2 regions of the Stenotrophomonas sp. K-6 genome follow, and region 1 is predicted to be linked to the other one. Evidence: predicted binding sites of a transcription regulator. Region 1 holds the regulator's gene; the other holds the start of a gene.

Region 1 (7,494 bases):
CTGCAGCGCCAGGCCGAGGCCGGGCTGGTTCGCGCTGCGGCGCTCCAGCGTGGCCAGTGCCGCCTGCGCGCAGACGTAGTCCAGGCCGGGAATGCTGCTGTGGTGGGCCAGGGTGGCCAGCTCGGCCGGCGGTGCGCCGAACAGCTCCAGCACGCCCTGCGGCGGCGGGTCCAGCGGCACGCCGAAGGCCCGGGTCAGCGACGAATGCGGATCCAGATCGATCAACAGCACGCGGTGGCCCTGCGTGGCCAGACCACGGCCGAGCGCGAGCGTCGTGGTGGTCTTGCCCACGCCGCCTTTCTGATTGGCAACAGCCCAGATACGCATGCGGTTCACTCCTTCAGTGCAGACGGAACGGCGGCGCCAACACGGCTGCCGGCCGGCACCGGTGGCAACTGCACCGGTGCGATGGGGGTAACAGGGGAGGTACGGGCGGCGCTCGGTGCGGCGGCCGTATCGGCCGGCTCGGCATCGGCACTGAGCCGGTCGGTGATCGGGTCGACGCCTGCAGCGGTGTCGGCGAGGATGATCACCATCACCCGCCGATTGCGGTTGCGGCCTTCGGCGCTGGCATTGCTCTGGCGCGGCCGGAACTGGCCGTACCCGACCATCGCCAGCCGCGCTGGCTGCAGGCCCTGGTCGGCGAACAGATGCACCACGCTGGCCGCGCGCGCGGCGGACAGTTCCCAGTTGGAGGGAAACAGCGCCGTGGCGATCGGGATGTTGTCGGTGTGGCCTTCCACGCGTACGCCATTGGGCGCATCGCGCAGCACCTGGGCGAGGGTGGAGAGGGTGTCGCGCGCATGCACGTCCAGCGTGGCCGATGCGGTGGGGAACAGGATGTCGCTGTTGATCTCCACCTCGATCCACAGCTCGGTACGGCGCACGGTGATCATGCCGCGCTCGATCAAGGGCGCCAGGGTGGCGGTCAGCTTGTCGGCGATCCCGTTGAGCTGGCGCTCGGCGCGCTGCAGCTGTTCCTGGTTGCGCATGGAAACGGGCATGCGCATCTGCGAAGCCATCGCCGGCAGCAGGGTGGGGTCGTTGCTCGGCGCCGGCGCGGACGGGCCGACCTTGGTGCCGGCCTTGATCACGGAGGGGCTGTCCCAGCCGCCGCCCTGGACCTGCTGGTTGCCGACCTGCACCGGGTTGATGGTACGCGGCGCGCCACCAAAGGCGGTGGTGAGTGCGTCGGCCATGATCCGGTACTTGCCCTCGTTGAGCGAGGAGATGGCGTACATCACCACGAAGAAGGCGAGCAGCAGCGTCATGAGGTCGGCGTAGGGGATCGCCCAGGCCTCATGGTTGGCATGTTCTTCGTGGTGCTTGCGGCGGGCCATGTCAGTGCAGGAACCCGGACAGGTTGGTTTCGATGTTGCGCGGGTTTTCACCCTGGGCGATGGAGATCAGCCCTTCGATGATCATTTCGCGGTCGCGGCTGTTGTGATGGATCACGCTCTTGAGCTTGGCCGAGACCGGCAGGAACAGCAGGTTGGCCGAGGCGATGCCGTAGATGGTGGCGGTGAACGCGGCGGCGATGCCGTGGCCGAGCTTGCTCGGGTCGGCGAGGTTCTTCATCACCGCGATCAGGCCGAGCACGGCGCCGATGATGCCCAGCGTCGGCGCATAGATGCCCATGCCCTCGAACACCTTGGAGGCGGCCAGATCCTGGCTCTCCTGGCTGCTCAGCTCGATTTCCATCATGTGCCGGATGGTCTCCGGCTCCACACCGTCCACCAGCAGCTGCAGGCCCTTGCGCAGGAACGGGTCGTCCTGGGCATCGACCTGGGCTTCCAGGCCGAGCAGGCCCTGGCGGCGGGCGATGTTGCTCCACTCCACGATCTGCTGGATCAGGTGCCGGCGGTCGCTGCTCGGCGGCAGGATCACCCACTTCACGATCTTGAAGGCATGCTTGAACACGGCCGGCGAGGTGTGCAGCAGGATCGATGCGATGGTGCCGACGATGACGATCACGAAGGCGGCCGGCGACCACAGCGACGCCAGACCGGCCCCCTTGAGGATGCTGCCGCCGACCAGTGAGGCCAGCGCGAGGAAAAGTCCAATGAGGCTGAGTCTGTCCATGGGTCCGTTATCGGCTTGTGTGAATGGGACTTGAGACGCCGAAGGAATCCACTGATGCGGCGGTCACACTTTCACGCGGTCAATCGTGGTGGGTGCGCAGCCCGTCCACGTCCAGGATCAGCGCCATGCGGCCGTCACCGATGAGGGTGGCGCCGGCATAGCCACGCAGTCCGCGCAGGGCTTTGGGCAGCGGCTTGATCACCACTTCCTCGCGGCCGCGCACCTGGTCGACCACCAGGCCAAAGCGGGCTTCACCGGCCTGCAGTACCACGATGGTCAGCAACGAGGACGGCATCGGCTCCACGTCCAGCCAATGGCGCAGATCCACCAGGGCCAGCGTGTGCGATTTGCGGTCCAGCACGGCGCGGCCATCGAACCACCCCAGGGAGCTGTTGGGGGCGTGCAGCACCTCCATCACACGGGCCAGCGGCAGAGCGTAGACGTCCTCGCCGGCCTGCACCAGCAGGGTCGGCAGGATGGCCAGCGTGAGCGGCACGCGGATCATGAAGCGGCTGCCACGGCCCAGCTCGGACTGGATCTGGATCTGGCCGCTGAGTTCGCGGATGCGCGACTGGACCACGTCCATGCCCACGCCGCGGCCGGAGATGTCGGTCACCTGCTGCTTGGTCGAGAACCCGGGCAGGAAGACCAGATGCAGGCATTCCTCGCTGCTCAGGCGGGCGGCAGCTTCCGGATCGATCAGGCCCTTCTCGCGCGCCTTCTGGCGCAGACGTTCCGGATCGATACCCGCGCCATCGTCCTGCACTTCGATGCTGACGTAGTCGCCTTCCTGCTGGGCCGACAGGCGCACGTGGCCGCTGCGCGGCTTGCCCTGGGCTTCGCGCAGGTCCGGCATCTCCACGCCGTGATCGATCGCGTTGCGGACCAGATGGACCAGTGGATCGGCCAGCGCTTCGACCAGGTTGCGGTCCAGCTCGGTCTCGGCACCGATCAGTTCCAGCTCCACTTCCTTCTTCAGCGAGCGCGCGACATCGCGGGCCACCTTGGGGAAGCGCGAGAACACCTTGCCGACCGGCTGCATGCGGGTGCGCATCACCGCCGACTGCAGGCGGGCGGTGGCGATGTCCAGGGTGGAGACCGCGCGGTCCAGCTCTTCATCGTGCAGGCGCGCGCGCAGGGTCTTGAGCCGGTTGCGCGAGAGCACCAGTTCGCCGATCAGGTTGACGATCGCATCCAGGCGTTTGGTATCCACGCGCACGGTGTGCTCGGCCTCGGCGACCGGCTTGTTGGGCGCCGGCTTGTTGGCGGCAGGCGCGGCGGGCGCTGCCACTGCACGCGGCGCCGGGGCCGGTGCAGCCGTCACGGGCTTGGCACCGGGTGCCGCGCCGCCGTGCAGCTGGTCGAGCAGGGATTCGAACTCGTCCTCGCTGATCATGCCGTCGTCTTTCCTGGCGGCGACCGCGGTCGGTGCGGCACCGCCATGCAGCTGGTCGAGCAGTGCTTCGAATTCATCGTCGGTGATCAGCTCACCGCTGCTGGGGCCGGCGGCGGCGCTCGGTGCGGCCGCCGGCGTCGCCGGGCCGTTGACGTCGAACTGTGCGATCAGCTCCGGCGGGGCATAGCCCGGCTCGGTGCCGGCCGAGACCGAGTCCAGCATCGACTGCAGATAGTCCAGCGACTGCTGGGCCGCGTCGAAGTGATGGGCTTGCAGCGTGGCCTGGCCCGAGCGCGCCATGCCGAGGGTTTCCTCGGCGGCGTGGCACAGCTCGACCATCGCCTGGATGCCGAGGAAGCCCGCGCCGCCTTTGAGCGTGTGGAACCCGCGGAACACGGCGTTGAGCTGGTCACCGTCCTGGGGCGCCTGCTCCAGCGACACCAGCTGTTCGCCAAGGCGATCCAGGATCTCCTGGGCCTCGAGGATGAAGTCGGCAGCGATATCGTCCGGAACAGCACTCATGATCGTTAAAGTCCCAAATCGGAGAGCAGGTCGTCAGCGTCGACCTGTGAAACCTGGTGGCGGTCCAGACCGGTCACGGCCGGGCCGGCCAGACCGTTGTCGCGCTTGTGCGCGGTGTCGTCCTGCGGCGGCAGCCCGAGTGCACCGAAGCCTTCATGCACGCGACGCACGATGCCCACCACGCGGCGGATGATCTGCCCGGTGAGATCCTGGTAGCTCTGGGTGAGTGCGATCTCGGTCAGGTTGTGGCGGATGCGGTCCAGCTGCTGGTCCTGGTCGGCCGTCACGCCATTGGCGCGCAGCTGCTCGGTGAGCGTGCGGCATTCTTCGGCCAGGTCCAGGGTGCGGTGGGTGGCCTGTTCGGTCATCGCCACCACGTGATCCAGACGCGCGCAGGCATCGTCCAGTTCGCCGGCTTCGCTGGGCAGGCTGGGCAGCTCGCCCAGTGCCTGGCCCAGCTCGCGGGCAAGCCGGTTCAACCCGGCCATCATCGGCTGGGTCCGCAGTGCGGCCAGTGCATCGATTTGCTGACGCCACGCTGCTTCGTCGCCCGATTCCAGCGCGGCCAGTGCATCCTGCAGGCGCTGCACCAGCGCTGATTTGTCGCTCAGGGTTTCCATCAGGCGCTCGCCGCCAGACGTTCGAAGATCTTGCCGAGCTTTTCTTCCAGGGTCTGGGCGGTGAACGGCTTGATGATGTAGCCGTTGACGCCGTTCTGGGCCGCTTCGATGATCTGCTCGCGCTTGGCTTCTGCGGTCACCATCAACACCGGCAGGGTCTTGAGCTTGGCGTCGGCGCGGATGGCCTTGAGCAGGTCGATGCCCGTCATCACCGGCATGTTCCAGTCGGTGACCACGAAATCGAACGGCTGGCTCTGCAACAGCATCAGCGCGGCATGCCCGTCCTCGGCTTCGGCGGTGTTGGTGAAGCCCAGATCGCCCAGCAGGTTCTTGACGATACGACGCATGGTCGAAAAATCGTCGACGATCAGGATACGCATGTTCTTGTCCAAAGCTCTTTCCTCGGTCTTAATGGTTCTCGAGGCCGGCGTCGGCCGCCTCGAAGATTTTCAGTCGGCCACGCAGGCGCAGCACGGCCTGGCCATGGATCTGGCACACGCGCGATTCGCTGACGCCCAACACGGCGCCGATCTCTTTCAGGTTCAGTTCCTGCTCGTAGTACAGCGACAGGACCAGCTGTTCGCGCTCGGGCAGCAGTCCGATGGCGTTGCCCAGCTCACGTCCGAACTCACCGCGCTCCAGCACCTGCTGCGGGGTCGGGCCGCCCTGGGCAACGGTGTCCAGTTCGCCCTGGTCCTCGATCCGTGATTCCAGGCTCAGCACCTGGCCGCGCGAGGCATCTTCCATCAGGCGCAGGTAGTCCGGCAGCGGCATGTCCATCGCGGCGGCCACTTCCGTGGCGCTGGCGGCACGGCCGGTGCTCTGCTCAAGCCGGCGGATGGTGGCGGCGGCGTCGCGGGCGCGGCGGTGGACCGAGCGCGGTACCCAGTCGCCACGGCGGATCTCATCGATCATCGAGCCACGGATGCGGATCGAGGCATAGGTCTCGAACGAGGCGCCCTGGTCGGCGTCGTAGCTGCGCGACGCTTCGATCAGGCCCATCATGCCGGCCTGGATCAGGTCGTCCACTTCCACGCTCGCCGGCAGGCGGGCGGCCAGGTGATGGGCGATGCGGCGGACCAGGTCGGAGTGCTGGGCAATGCACTCGTTGGCTGCGACCCGCTGGACCTCTTTGTATTGTGCGGCGCCTTTCATGCGGTCACCCCGCGTTGCTTGAGGATGCGTTCGAGGAAGAACTCAACGCCGCCACGTGGCTCGGTCGGGGCCTGCCAGCGTGCGGTACGGCGCGCGATCTCGGTCAGTGCCAGCGCCGAGGGGCTGGACGGGTAGGCCTTCACCACCGGCTGCTGGCGCTGGACCGACAGGCGCAGCCAGTCGTCCTGCGGCACGCAGCCCAGGTAGTTGAGCGAGACATCGGCGAGGAACTTCTCGCAGACGCGGGTCAGCTTCTCGTACAGCACCCGGCCTTCATTCGGGTCGCGCACCATGTTGGCGACCACCTGGATCCGGTCCACGCCGCGTTCGCGCGAGAGCACTTTGATCAAGGCGTAGGCGTCGGTGATCGAGGCCGGCTCATCGCAGACCACGACGACGGTGTCCTGGGCGGCCTGGCAGAACGTCAACACGCCGTCGGTGATGCCCGCGGCCGTGTCCACCACCATGATGTCCAGCTCACGCTCCAGCTCGGAAAACACGTTGATCAGCCCGATGTGCTCGGCCTGCTGCAGCTCGGCCATGTTGCGGCGGCCGGAGGCGGCCGGCACCACCAGCAGGCCGCCGGGGCCTTCGATGATGACCTCCTCCAGCGTGCAGCGCCCGGCGATCAGGTCGGCCAGGGTCACGGTCGGCTTCAGCCCCAGGATCACATCGACATTGGCCAGGGCCAGGTCGGCATCCAGCAGCAGGGTGCGTTTGCCCATGCTGGCAAGCGCCACGGCCAGGTTGGCCGAAACGTTCGTTTTGCCCACGCCGCCCTTGCCGCCGGTGACGGCGATGGTGCGGACCGGGCCCAGCGGCTGGCTTCGGGTAGCCGACAACGGGAAGGTCTGGGTCAGCTTGGCGTACTCACGCGACGGCATGGTTCAACTCCGGGTTGCAGGGCATATCGGCCGCGCGGCGCAAATCTTCAAGGCGAAGTACAAGATTGGCCGCACTGGCACGGTGCAGGTCTTCAGGAACGTCCTGGCCATCGGTGACCCAGGTGATCGGCAGGCGGTGGTCCACGGCCACCGACAGGGCGGTACCGAAGCGCCCGGTCTCGTCCAGCTTGCTCAGCACCACACCCTGCGGGTTGGCGGCGCTGAAGCGGCGGACCACCTCGTCCATGTCGCCGAAACTGGTGTTGGCCGGCAGCACCAGCAGGGTGCGGATCTGCTCGGCGGCCCGCAGCCACTGCAGCTGGGCGGCCAGCGCACGGTCGCGCGGGCCCAGGCCGGCGGTGTCGATCAGGACCAGTTTGTAGTCCTTCAGGCGTTCCAGCAGCTGGTTCAGATCGCTGCCACTGCTGGCCTCGTGGACGGCGATGCCGAGCTGGCGGCCGAAGCCGTACAGCTGCTCGCGGGCGCCGATGCGGCCGGTATCGGTGGTGACCAGGGCCACATCGCGGGCGGCGTGGGCTTCGGCGAAGCGCGAGGCCAGCTTGGCGATGGTGGTGGTCTTGCCGGCACCCGTCGGGCCGACCAGGGCGATCACGCCGCCCGCTTCGAGCGGGTCGACCGGGGCGATCGGCAGCTTCTTGGAGAGCAGGCCGAGCATCAGGCCGCGGCCACGGTGGGCTTCGGTGTCCAGCGGAATCTGCATGGCCACGTCACGGCTGATGCCGGCGTCGAAGCCGTATTCATCCATCAGGTCCAAGGCGGCCGCACGGACCGGCGAGCCGCGCAGGCGTTCGTCGGTGAAGCGGTGCATCTCGCG
Region 2 (7,494 bases), on a different contig from region 1:
CCGAGAATCTCACTGACCGCGGTGTTGGCCAGCGCGACGCTGCCGTCCTCACGAAACAGCAGAACCCCTTCCTTGATCCGCTCGAACAGGGCGAGCAGAACCGGATGCGGGGGCAACGGGGCGGTGACAAGAGAGGAAGTTGCGGTCACGGTCACATCGAGGCGGCTGGAAACAGGCGCTCAATATACGCGGTGACGTCATCGTCGGCAGCCTCGGGCCGCCGGATCGCGCCGCTCAGGCGACCGCGAGCGGCCGCCGGGTATGCAGCGTGTGCGACTGTCCCTTGGCGTCGTACGCCGAGGAATCTTCGCTGCGGCCGAGCTGGCGCAGTGCCCAGTTGACCTCGCGGCGGCGGCGCGAGAGCAGCACGCCGTTGGCGCGGTTGCGCTCGGCCAGCTCCTGCACGCGCTCAGCCTGTCCCAGCGGCAATGCGGCCTCGAGGGCTCGCAACGCCTCCAGCTTGGCACCGGTCGCGCGGATCAGGGCCTGTACGTCATGCTCGACCAATGCCTGGCGTTCGACGTCCAAGGCATCGCTGAGGCGCTGCAGCGGCTCGCTCATCGCCAGCTTCATCCCTGCAGCTGCTGGTCCAGCTCAAGCATGCGCGAAGCGATCGCGTCGGGATTGATCTTGTAGGTGCCGTTCTGCAGCGAATCACGCACGGCCTGGACACGGTTGGCATCGATGGCCGGGGCCGTGGACAGTTCGCGCTGCATGGCCTGCAGGCTGGTGGCTTCGCCGGTCAGGCGCAGGCTGTCGGCAGCCTCCACCGGGCGCGCCGGGGCATCGGTGCTGACGCTGGGCTTGTTGCCGAGCGCAACACTGCGCAGATGGGCGGTGGCCTGCAGGTTGCCGTCGATTTTCTGGCTCATGGGTTCGTCCTGAGATTGCGGTTCACAAGGGATAACGGCCAATCAGCCGCCATCTTTAGGGGAATATTGCAGGTTTCGCGAGGAAAGTGGCCCGTATTCACACATGTGGTCAGCGCGCCACTAAAACGTCACCGCTGGCCGCCACGGTGCCCTGCACGATCTTGCGCGAAGAGAGGTTCTCGACCGACACCCGCTCATTCTCGCCCGCGTCGGCCATGGCACGCCCGGCAACCCGGACCTCCACCCCGCCGCGCCGGGACACCAGGGCGACACTGTCGCCCCGCCGAACCAGCCGCTGGGCGACCAGATCGTTGGCCGACAGCAGGCTGCCGGCGCTCAGGGTCCTGCGCGCCACGCGGCCCACCGCAGCGGCGGGATCGGCCAATGCTGCGCCGGCGATCCGTGCCGCATCACGCTGGCCGGTAGTGATATCGGCCGCCGAGAGGGTTTCTCCAGCCGCCACACCTCTATTGAGAATGAGCACGGTCTGGTTGCGCCGCACCTTAACCGGTACGAACAGGCGCCAGCCGCCCGCGTCGGGGCAGCTGACCTCCACCGTACTGGTCCCGGTAGGCTGGGCGGCCAGCGGTTGACCACAGGCCGGCAGGCGCAGTGCCGAATCCAGCGTGGTGTCGCCTTCGCTGCCGGCCGGCAACGTGGCCAGCGCCGCCTGGCGGATGCTGTCCACGGGTTGCCAGCCCCCAGCGGCCCACGCGGGCGCGGCCAGCAACAGCACGGCAAAGAGAACAGAACGCATGGGCACTCCACGGGCAAGGATCATGCGCAGCTCGATGCAAGGGTCATGCCGAACTACTGCACTCGGGGCGCTCAAGTCGCCGCCGGTGCCGCCGATACCAAGTCCATGTCCCATGACCTGCTCAACCGCATCGACCAGCGTACGCGACTGGCCGGCCACAATCGTCTGGCCCTGCTGCTGTTCCGGCTGGGTGGACGTCAGCTTTTTGGCGTGAATGTCTTCAAGGTGCAGGAAGTCCTGCGGCGCCCTGGCTTGTTCCAGGTACCGGGGCTGCCCAGCCAGTTCGCCGGTGTGGCCGATGTCCGTGGCCGCTCGGTGCCGGTGCTGGACCTGGGCCTGGCAATCGGCCACCCCGAGCGTGAACCCGATGCGGACAAGGCACCGGGCTACCTGGTGGTGACCGAGTTCAACCGTTCCATCCAGGGCTTCCTGGTGAGCGGCGTGGAACGAATCGTCAATATTGCCGTCGAGGACATCCATCCGCCGCCGGAACTGGGCGCCGAGTCCAGCTATCTGACCGCAGTCACCCGTTTCCAGGGCGAACTCATCCAGGTGATCGACGTGGAAAGCGTGCTGGCCGACATCGCCGAAGTCCGCGGTGAAGCCGTGCTGGACCCCTCGATGGCCCTGCCCGCCGACGCCCCGCCGATGCAGGTCCTGGTGGTGGACGACTCCCGCGTGGCCCGCCAGCAGATCCGCAGCGTGCTGGACCAGCTGGGGGTCGGGGCGACCCTGCTCTCGGACGGCAAGCAGGCGCTGGACCACCTGCTGCAGATCCACGCCTCCGGGGAGAACCCCGCCGAGCGCTACGCGATGGTGATCTCCGATATCGAGATGCCGGCGATGGACGGCTACACCCTGACGACGGAAATCCGGCGTCACCCGGGCCTGGCCGGCCTGTACGTGCTGCTGCACACCTCCCTGTCGGGCGTGTTCAACAACGCGATGGTCGAGCGGGTCGGCGCGAATGCGTTCGTGGCCAAGTACTCGCCGCATGAGCTGGCGGACTTCCTGCTGGACCGCCTGAAGAAGGTCGCGATGGCGGCGTAAGGGGCGGCCGGCCCTGGCGCCGGCGTCCTTTCCCCGTTGGGTTTACGGCGTCCATGCGTCGCGTGGATGTACACCCGGGGTATGGCCTGCTCATCCACCCATGGCGTGGATCCAGCTTGGGGTTTGGCCCTTTCATCCACACATGGCGTGGATCTACCCCGGGGTATGGCCCCTTGCCCTGGCGTGGTGAATTCCCTGGCGTGAACATGCCGCCGGGCACCGACGCGCCCTGCCCTCTGGCACGCCGCTTGCACTGCCCCTGGCATCGTCCCGTGGGAGTGCGCCATGCCCAATCTGATTTCCAACTATCTGGGTGTCCATGCCCAGGCCATGCCGTTGCGCGAGCAGCGGATGAAGCTGATCGCCAGCAACCTGAGCAACGCCGATACCCCCGGCTACAAGGCCCAGGACCTGGATTTCGATGCCGCGTTGCGTAATGCCCAGGGCCTGGATGCAAACGGCCTGATGAAAACCACCAACGAACAGCATTATGAGATCGGCGGCGGGTTGAACCCGTTCCAGATCGCCAAAGAAGGCGTGCAGCCGAGCATTGACGGCAATACCGTCGATCCGGATGCCGAACGCGCCGCCTACGGCCGCGCTGCGCTGGAGTACCGCGCTTCGCTGAGCTTCGTCGAATCCAAGGTGCGCTCCATGCTCACCGCGATCACGGGGCAATAAGCCATGAGCAACCTGCCCATCTTCGATATCGCCGGTTCCGCGCTGCAGGCGCAGTCCGTGCGCATGAGCACCATCGCCTCCAACCTCTCCAACGCCGATACCGTCGCCGGTTCGGCCGATGCGGTCTACAAGCCGCTGGAGCCGATCTTCCAGTCGGTCACCAGCCGCACCGACCCCAACATCACCACGGTGCAGGTCAAGGAGATCAGCCAGAGCAACGCCGCGCCGATCCAGCGCTACGAGCCGGGCCACCCGCTGGCCGATGCCGATGGCTACATCTACCAGCCCGACGTCGACCCGGTCGCGCAGATGGTCAACCTGATTTCGACCTCGCGCAATTACCAGGCGGGCGTGGAGATGCTGACCACCGCCAAGGAACTGGCGCTGGCCACGCTGACCATGGGTCGCTGACCCTCACTCCCCAGGAATCGACCCCCATGAGCACCACCAATGGCGTTGGCCAGAACAACAGCGACATCTACACCGCGCTGGGCCTGAACGCACCCAACAGCGACACCAGCAAGAAAAAGAGCACGCTGGACCAGGCCGACTTCATGCGCCTGATGACCGAGCAGCTGCGTCACCAGGATCCGCTCAAGCCGATGGACAACACCCAGATGGTCGCGCAGATGGCGCAGCTGTCGCAGGTCCAGGGCATCACCGACCTCAACAACACGGTCAAGGGCTTCCAGGATTCGATGTCCAGCGACCAGATCCTGCGCGGCGCGGCCCTGGTGGGTCACGAAGTGCTGGTGCCCTCGGAGAAGCTCGCGCTGGAGAAGGACGGCGACGTCACCGGCATGGTCGCCGCGCCCGGCGCCGGCTTCGTGACGGTGGACATCACCGATGCCAACGGCGTGAAGGTCAACCAGATCAGCGTGGAAGCCAAGGCGTCCGGCGAAGTCACCTTCGACTGGGACGGCAAGGATGCCAACGGCAACCGCATGGCCGAAGGCACCTACACCATCGCCGCTTCGCATACCGATACCGCCGGCGCCAAGACCAAGCTCAACACCTATGTGCAGGCCCCGGTGGAGAGCGTCACGGTCGGCACGGATGGCCTCTACCTCAACCTCAAGGGTCTGGGCACCGCCCCGATCGACTACGTGCTCCGCATCAGCTGAGCCGCACCACCCGAATCCACAGGAGCAACCCATGGGCTTCAACGTCTCGTTGTCCGGCATCAACGCAGCCAATGCCGATCTGAACGTCACGGCGAACAATATCGCCAACGTCAACACCACCGGCTTCAAGCAGTCGCGCGCCGAGTTCGCCGATCTGTTCTCGGCCACCAGCTACGGCCTGTCCAAGAACGCGGTCGGCTCGGGCGTACGCCTGACCAACGTCGCCCAGCAGTTCTCGCAGGGCAACAACGAACAGACCGGGCGCAGCCTGGACATGGCCATTTCCGGTGAGGGCTTCTTCACCATGACCATGAACGGCGCCCGCGTGTATTCGCGCGCCGGCAACTTCCAGACCGACCAGGCCGGCTACGTGATCAACCCGCAGGGCGCACGCCTGCAGGTGTTCGCGCCCAACGCCGATGGCACCAACTTCGATGCCGGCCGCCTGACCGATCTGCAGCTGCTGACCACCGACAGTCCGCCCAAGCAGACCACGGGCGTCAACATCAGCTTCACCCTGCCGGCCAATGCCAAGCCGCCGACCGTCGCCGCGTTCGATCCGACCGATTCGAACAGCTACAACCATTCCACCGGTGGCATCACCGTGTACGACTCGCTCGGTGTCAGCCACACCCAGACCTCGTATTTCGTCAAAGCAGCCGGTACCAATGCATGGCAGGTCCACAACTTCGTTGACGGACAACCGGTGGGCGCCCCCACTGCGATGGAGTTCAATGAATCCGGTGCTCTGACCGTCCCGGCCAACGGGAAGATCGCGTTCACCGCGTTCAGCCCGACCACCGGCGCGGGTGATCTGTCGCTGACCCTGGATATCAGCGGCTCGACCCAGTACGGCGAGAAGTTCGCCCTGCGCAACACCCAGCAGGACGGCTACGCGGCCGGCAAGCTCAACGAAGTCACCGTGTCCGAGGAAGGCGTGGTCTACGCGCGCTACTCCAACGGCGATGACCGTCCGCTGGGCCAGGTCGCGCTGACCACCTTCAACAACGCGCAGGGCCTGGAAGCCAAGGGCAACAACCTGTGGGTGGAAACCTTCAACTCCGGCACCCCGCGCACCGGCGCGCCGGACAGCTCCAACCTGGGCAAGGTCCAGGCCGGTTCGCTGGAAGCCTCCACGGTCGACCTGACCGAGCAGCTGGTCAACATGATCACCGCCCAGCGCAACTTCCAGGCGAACTCGCAGATGGTTTCCACGCAGGACCAGATCACCCAGACCATCATCAACCTGCGTTGATGAGCCACTGACCGCAACACGGGACTACACCACCGATGGACAAGGCACTCTACGTCGCGATGACCGGTGCACGCGCCTCCCTGCAGGCGCAGGGCACGCTGTCGCACAACCTGGCCAACACCGACACCCCCGGCTTCAAGGAGGCACTCGCCAATACCGAGGCTTTCCCGGTGAAGGGGACCGGCTACGCCTCGCGCGTGGATGCGATGCACGTCGACGCCGGCTTCAACCGCCGGATGGGCGCACAGCAGCTCACCGGCAACCCGTTGGATCTGTCCCTGCAGGCCGGCAACTGGCTGGCCGTGCAGGCGCCAGGTGCCAACGGCGGTGAGGCGTACACCCGTGGTGCGGCACTGTCGATCACGCCCAATGGCCAGCTGGTCACCGCCGGCGGCCATCCGGTCCTGGACGAGAACGGCAATCCGCTGGCGGTGCCGCCGCACCAGGCCATGGATATCGGCAACGACGGCACGATCTCGATCATCCCGCTGGGCGAAGGCCCGCAGACCATGGCCAACATCGGCCGCATCCGCGTGGTGCAGGCCGAGGACGCCCGGCTGGAGCGCGGCCTGGACGGGCTGATGCGCAACACCGACCCGCAGCAGCCGTTCGTGCAGGCCCAGGGCAAATCGCTGGAAAGCGGGCAACTGGAAGGCAGCAACGTCGATGCCGCCGGCGCGCTGGTGCAGATGATCCAGCTGCAGCGCCAGTACGAAATGCAGGTCAAGGTGATCAAGCACGGCGACGACAACGCCCGCAGTGCCAACAGCCTGCTGCGCCTGGGCGGCTGATCGCCCCCGGTGACGTAATCCCGGCGCCGTTGTGGCACGCGCCATGCATTGCCCTTCACAAGGGCCGCACCACGCGGCCATCCGCTACAACACAGGAATCACGCCATGAACCAGGCATTGTGGATCGCCAAAACCGGACTGGATGCGCAGCAGACGCGCATGTCGGTGGTTTCCAACAACCTCGCCAACACCAACACCACCGGTTTCAAGCAGGACCGTGCCAGCTTCGAAGACCTGCTGTACCAGCAGGTGCGTCAGCCGGGTGGCGCCTCCTCCGCCCAGACGCAGCTGCCCTCGGGCCTGCAGCTGGGTACCGGTGTGCGCGTGGTCGCCACCGCCAAGAATTTCGAGCAGGGCAGCCAGCAGCAGACCGGCCGCGCGCTGGATGTGATGGTCAACGGCCGCGGCTTCTTTGAAGTGCAGATGCCGGACGGCTCTTCGGCCTACACCCGCGATGGCTCGTTCCAGCGCAACCAGGATGGCGAGCTGGTCACCAACAGCGGTTACCCGGTGCAGCCGGGCATCCAGATTCCGGAAGGCGCGCAGTCGCTGACCATCGGTACCGACGGCACCATCAGCGTGAAGATGGCCGACGACGCCGCCACCGTGGAAATCGGCGCGCTGACCCTGACCGACTTCGTCAATCCGGCCGGCCTGCAGGCCCGCGGTGAAAACCTGTTCCTGGAAACCACCGCCTCCGGCCCCGCACAGAACGGCAATCCCGGCCTCAACGGCCTGGGCACCGTGGTGCAGGGTGCGCTGGAAGGCAGCAACGTCAACGTGGTGGAAGAGCTGGTCTCGATGATCGAAACCCAGCGCGCCTACGAAATGAACGCCAAGGCGATCTCCACCACCGACGCCATGCTCGGCTACCTCAACCAGAACGTCTGATCGGTCGAACCGGGAACCTGCCATGTCGCGTCTTGCCCCTACCCTCCGCCTGTTCTCCGCCGCCGTGGTCGTC

The links. Region 1 encodes FliA, which starts transcription of late flagellar genes. Its sites were predicted from a motif close to TAAAGTTTNNCNNNCNNNGGCCGATAA; they were not measured.
Region 2: the regulator FliA is predicted to act here: its motif matches at 1,701-1,727, upstream of AC13F7_RS17955 (chemotaxis protein).

What each region holds. Positions count from the first base shown of each region.
Region 1 is NZ_JBSPUC010000002.1:26,455-33,948, reverse strand. It holds gene AC13F7_RS05550 (ParA family protein) at 1-327, opposite strand, end outside; gene motD (flagellar motor protein MotD) at 333-1,340, opposite strand; gene AC13F7_RS05540 (flagellar motor protein) at 1,342-2,082, opposite strand; gene AC13F7_RS05535 (chemotaxis protein CheA) at 2,162-4,000, opposite strand; gene AC13F7_RS05530 (protein phosphatase CheZ) at 4,006-4,620, opposite strand; gene cheY (chemotaxis response regulator CheY) at 4,620-5,012, opposite strand; gene AC13F7_RS05520 (RNA polymerase sigma factor FliA) at 5,029-5,775, opposite strand; gene AC13F7_RS05515 (MinD/ParA family ATP-binding protein) at 5,772-6,659, opposite strand; gene AC13F7_RS05510 (AAA family ATPase) at 6,646-7,494, opposite strand, start outside.
Region 2 is NZ_JBSPUC010000006.1:243,362-250,855, forward strand. It holds gene AC13F7_RS17935 (ATP-binding protein) at 1-155, opposite strand, end outside; gene AC13F7_RS17940 (flagellar protein FlgN) at 235-567, opposite strand; gene flgM (flagellar biosynthesis anti-sigma factor FlgM) at 570-872, opposite strand; gene flgA (flagellar basal body P-ring formation chaperone FlgA) at 982-1,629, opposite strand; gene AC13F7_RS17955 (chemotaxis protein) at 1,735-2,679, shown strand; gene flgB (flagellar basal body rod protein FlgB) at 2,965-3,360, shown strand; gene flgC (flagellar basal body rod protein FlgC) at 3,364-3,771, shown strand; gene AC13F7_RS17970 (flagellar hook assembly protein FlgD) at 3,798-4,484, shown strand; gene flgE (flagellar hook protein FlgE) at 4,516-5,739, shown strand; gene AC13F7_RS17980 (flagellar basal body rod protein FlgF) at 5,775-6,530, shown strand; gene flgG (flagellar basal-body rod protein FlgG) at 6,636-7,421, shown strand; gene flgH (flagellar basal body L-ring protein FlgH) at 7,444-7,494, shown strand, end outside.